DNA from 2 places in the Rothia sp. HMSC065D02 genome. Region 1 is predicted to be linked to the other one. Evidence: riboswitches for the same ligand, from Rfam matches in the RefSeq annotation. Region 1 holds a riboswitch; the other holds the start of a gene.
The links. Region 1 has a riboswitch for S-adenosylmethionine ahead of HMPREF3016_RS00860 (LLM class flavin-dependent oxidoreductase). Riboswitches for the same ligand answer to the same signal wherever they lie in the genome.
Positions count from the first base shown of each region.

Region 2: it holds a riboswitch for S-adenosylmethionine, as region 1 does, so the genes downstream of both, HMPREF3016_RS03020 (methylenetetrahydrofolate reductase) here and HMPREF3016_RS00860 (LLM class flavin-dependent oxidoreductase) in region 1, are expected to answer to the same signal.

Region 1 is NZ_KV820061.1:13,224-15,686, reverse strand. It holds gene HMPREF3016_RS00860 (LLM class flavin-dependent oxidoreductase) at 1-1,134, opposite strand, end outside; SAM riboswitch class IV at 1,240-1,349, opposite strand; gene HMPREF3016_RS00855 (zinc-dependent metalloprotease family protein) at 1,578-2,463, opposite strand, start outside.
Region 2 is NZ_KV820076.1:126,411-128,873, reverse strand. It holds gene HMPREF3016_RS03025 (aldo/keto reductase) at 1-730, opposite strand, end outside; SAM riboswitch class I at 1,044-1,152, shown strand; gene HMPREF3016_RS03020 (methylenetetrahydrofolate reductase) at 1,230-2,141, shown strand; gene metE (5-methyltetrahydropteroyltriglutamate--homocysteine S-methyltransferase) at 2,184-2,463, shown strand, end outside.

The DNA.
Region 1 (2,463 bases):
CGGGTCGCCCACAATAACCTCGCCCATACCGCCAATAGTGCAGTGCTCGGCAATATCCTTACGCGTCCACTGCTTATCCTTGGCCTGCAGGGTGAAGGGAGTGAGGAAAGACTGAATCGACTCGGTTTTCACATAGTTGAGTACCTCGTCTTCGTCGAACTGGGAAAGATCCACACCAGACCAGCCACCGATAATGGCCTGCGAAGATTCCAGGTTCACGTACTTGCGGTACTCTTCGTACTTTGCCTTCGCCTTCTCTTCGGTTTCGTCCACAATGATGGAGAGCATCGCGAAAACCTTGATTTCGTCGCGGCCGCGGCCGTTCTCTTCGGCGCGGTCACGGATACGGTCGGTAATAATGCGGGTCAAATCGGGGCGCAGCGCACCGATAAACACAACTTCGGCATGCTTGCCCGAGAACTTCTGCCCGCGGCTGGATGCGCCCGCCTGGAAAATCACGGGGGTACGCTGGGGGCTGGGCTCGGTCAGACCCGCACCAGGCACGCTGAAGTACTTGCCCTTGTGCTGAATCGGGTGCACCTTGGCGGGGTCGGCGTAGATACCCTTCTCGCGGTCTTTGACGACCGCGCCGTCTTCCCAGGAGCCTTCCCAGAGCTTGTAGCAGACATCCAGGAACTCTTCGGCGAGTTCGTATCGGGTGTCGTGCTCAATCTGGGTTTCGAGGCCCTGACATTCGGCGGCGGAAGGCAGGTATGAGGTCACCACGTTAAAGCCCACACGTCCGTTAGTGAGGTGGTCGAGAGAAGCGTACTTGCGGGCAAGCGTGTAAGGCTGCTCGTAGGTGACGGCTGAGGTCACGCCGAAGCCCAAGTGCTCGGTTACGGCGGCCATTGCGGAAATCTGCATGAACGGATCGTTCACGGGCACCTGCGCGCCGCCTTCGATAGCTGGCGCAGCGGAGTTCTTGTAAATATCGTAGATGCCCACAACATCGGCTAGGAATACGCCGTCGAAGAGGCCCTTCTCAAGGATCTGTGCCAGGTCAGTCCAGTATTTGATGGTGTTGTACTCGGTAGCGCGGGAGCGGGGGTGGCGCCAGAGGTCGAAGCTCTGGTGACCCACACAGGTCATGTCGAATGCGTTAACTGCGATGCGCTTCTTCTGCTCAGCCATCTACGTATCCTTTCGCGAATGTTAGGGTGTTCCTGCACCCCGCGCGCCGCCTCCTTTATAGGTGGTGACCTTCTTGGTGTTCCAAGTCGTGCAGGTGGCGCATTCGCGCCGTACTTGCTTCGTGTCCCTTGAAGCCAGATCATCATCTGGAGCACCCCGCTACGGGAGAGGGTTGCCGCCCGGCTAGCCAGAGCTTTACACCGGGACTCATAATCCTTGATTTTGAGTGTATAAGGGGTGCCGTGGTTGGTGCGATATTATGACGAATATTAATGTTTGTGACTGCCGCCCGTAATATTAAGGGCCGCGTACGTCGCCCGGCGGACAGCAGTGTTCTTTCGATTGCAACGGCAAAATTCGGGAGCAATAGTTTGCAGCGGGAGCGTGTTTAACGCTCCCGCTGCCATTCTTCGCTCCTCATTGTAGGAGAAGCGTCAAATTATTTAGGAAATGAGGTCCATTTTGCGGGCGTCATCCGCAGTGATGGGGTTTATTTCCACCTTGGGCTCAGGGATAGTCTCGTCAGCACCTCGTCCAAACACAACTGCAAAGCTCAGTTTTTTCAGGTCACTTGGTGCCGTCAGCCAGCCTTTCATTCCGTCACGGTTAAGATCAAGAGCATAGATTCCATGGTCGATTTCGCCATTACCGTTGAGATCAACCGGTCCATCTGCTGGTCTCAGTACGGCCTCTGAATTGGGCCGATACATGTACCCACGCGCTTGGGGACCAAAGCCTTTGCGTTCGTCCAAGGCCCATTCTTTAAGGGTCGGCATATCTTGCTGCAGGTATCCGAAATATTTGGTTCCATCAGCCTTGGGCACACCGGTAAGCTGATAGTTGTAATTCATAACGCTGAAGTACTGTGGTTTACCTTTTTCGCCTTTCTCATCGGCATCACCACCGTGCTGCAGGCCGAGGTTGTGTCCCAGCTCGTGAATAAAAGTACCCACGCGAATATCGCTCATATTACCTTTATTGTTATTCCAGTGTGTCTTCCCCACAGTCACCATGAAATCACGACCTCCCAATTGTCCCAATCCTGATGAGCCGCTCTCCCCATTTTGTTGTTGCACGTAGTAGTCGCCCCAAACCATATAATGAAAGAGCCCTTCACGATACTGGTTAATATGAGAAGCTTTAAACTTGGCCCAGTTCCCATCTCTGTCATCTATATCGTCGCTGAACACTTGCCACTCGACCTGTTGACCCCCTCCCAAGTTGTACTTGGGGCCCCGAGCGGAACCGGCATCCAAGTGCAGATTAATACCCGTTCTACCGTCGGGATTGCTGATATTTAGATCCGCGAAAGATTGCACGATACGATCC
Region 2 (2,463 bases), on a different contig from region 1:
GACGTGACCCTGCAGGGATGCCGTCGCGGCGGTATTTTCCGGTCAAAAGCCCGTTGGCGAGCGGGAAATACGGGAGAACCCCGAGCCCGAAGTGGCGGGCGGCGGGAAGAATTTCGAGTTCGGCACGGCGATCCAGCAGGTTGTAGTGGTTTTCGGCGGCGATAAACCGCTCAGTGCCGAGTTCGCGGGCGAGGTGCTCGGCGTGGGCAAGCTGCCACCCCGCAAAGTTGGAGTGCCCTAGGTAACGCACCTTTCCGCTGGTCACGAGCGTGTCGAGAGCAGATAGGGTCTCTTCCAGCGGGGTGTTCTGGTCGGGGCTGTGGTAGAAATACAGGTCAATGTACTCGGTTCCCAGGCGGCGCAGTGAACCTTCGACGGCACGTATGATGTATCGGCGTGAGCCGCGCGCATCCCAGTCGTTGCCGTTGAGGGTACCAGTAGGGAGCCCAAATTTGGTGACGATGATCAGGTCATTGCGGTTGAGGTTGAGTTCGCGCATCGCGGTACCGAACATGGTTTCTGACAGCCCGGGTTCGGCGCCGTATAGGTCGGCAATATCGAAGAAGCCGATGCCCGCCTCGACTGCGGCGGCGATCACGGCGTTGGTGCCTTCCTGAGTTTGAGTGGGGGTGCCGGGGCGTCCCAGGTTGTTGCAGCCGATACCGACAGAGGGCACGACCAGCCCGGAGTTACCCAGGCGTGCATATGCGGGAGATTCGATGCGTTCCATACGTTTACTCTACCGTGTTTGACAGTACATGGTCGCAACATGACGTTCACGGCGCTCTGCAATTCTCCCGCGAGCAGATAGTTTCGTGACGAGCGGATAACATTCCGCTACTGTTCGTCGAAATATTATCTGCTTGCGGCCAAACTTGCGGCCAAATCAGGTGGAGGTTTCAACGCGCTGACCCGCACCGCCGCGAACCCGTATGACGTATTGTTTCGCCGCATCCCACAAATATTAAGCGGTTATGACCGCTCGACGACATGTGCTGACATATTCTTGCTGGCACCGCGCATCCTGCCTAGAATAGGAACGTTATCTATCCAGAGCGACCGAGAGATCTGGCTCTTAGACGTCGCAGCAACCTCGCCAGCCTCCACCCATGGGGTGGACGGACAAGGTGCTCCCGCCAGAACCGATAGAAGTGAATTCCCTTCGCGTCTTGCTAAGATTTGGCGTACCTTCGGGCACGCTTCTATCGGGTGAACACGGAGGAATGAAAATGACGACAGTTCACCCGGCTCTTTCTTACGAGCTGTATCCGCCACGGTCGCACGCAAGCTGCGATTCCCTGCTCAAAACCATTGCCGAGCTTGAGCAAACCAACCCGGATTATGTTTCCGTTACCTATTCGGGCGATGCGCAGCGCCGCCAAAAGACGCTGGCTCTGCTCGATCACTTGGTGCATGAAACCTCGCTGAATCCGCTGGCGCATCTAATCTGCGTGGGGCATTCCGTGGCCGATTTGGAACGCTCGGTTCGTCTGATTCTGGGGCTTGGAGTACGCGGGTTCTTGGCGCTGCGCGGCGATATTCCACCCGAAAACACGCGCTCGCTTGAGCTGCCTTTTGCCCGCTACCTGGTGGAGCTGATTCGCAGGGTGGAACGTGAGGATTTCGCGCATCTTGCTGCGGGGAAGGTGTCGATTGGGGTTGCGGCATACCCGCATAAGCACCCCGAGTCTTCCTCGCTTCTTCAAGACATTGAGATTCTGCTTTCAAAGCAGCGTGCCGGGGCGGATTTCGCCATCACCCAGGTTTTCTTTGAGACCGAGCGCTATTCGGGGCTGGTGGATGCGGCGCGCCTTGCCGGGGTGGAGATGCCCATTATCCCCGGTATTATGCCCGTTACCTCGCTGACTCGGCTGACGAAGCTGTGCGAGCTTGCCGGGCTTGAAGTACCGCGCGAGCTGGCGCATCGCCTGGAAACCGCGAGTGAGCCGCGCGAGATGCACCGCATCGGCGTGGAACATGCGCTCGACCAATGTCGCAAGGTGCTTGATGCTGGCGCCCCCGGCCTGCATTTCTTCACATTTAACGAGCATGAGGCTGTGCTGGACGTCCTCGAAGAACTCGACGTTCCGCGCTACTCGAACCGTTTCAAACTCCCCCTAAGCGATCTTCAATACCTCTAAACTCCCCTTTTATTTGACACCCTCCCACAGTAAGGAACTAGGATGACCCACACCCCATTCCCCGCAGCAACCATCGTCGGTTACCCCCGCGTGGGCCGTTTCCGCGAGCTGAAGAAGGCACAGGAAGCGTTCTGGAAAGGCAAAATCACACAGGATGAACTGCGCCAGGCGGCCGCAGATGTGCAGCGCACCTACTATGACCGTGTGATCGAGCGCGGTCTTAGCGCAACCGATTCGTCTATCCCGGCGACTTTCTCGTACTACGATCAGGTGCTCGATGCCGTGCGCCTTTTCACCCTCGTGCCCAAGCGTCTTGCCGACG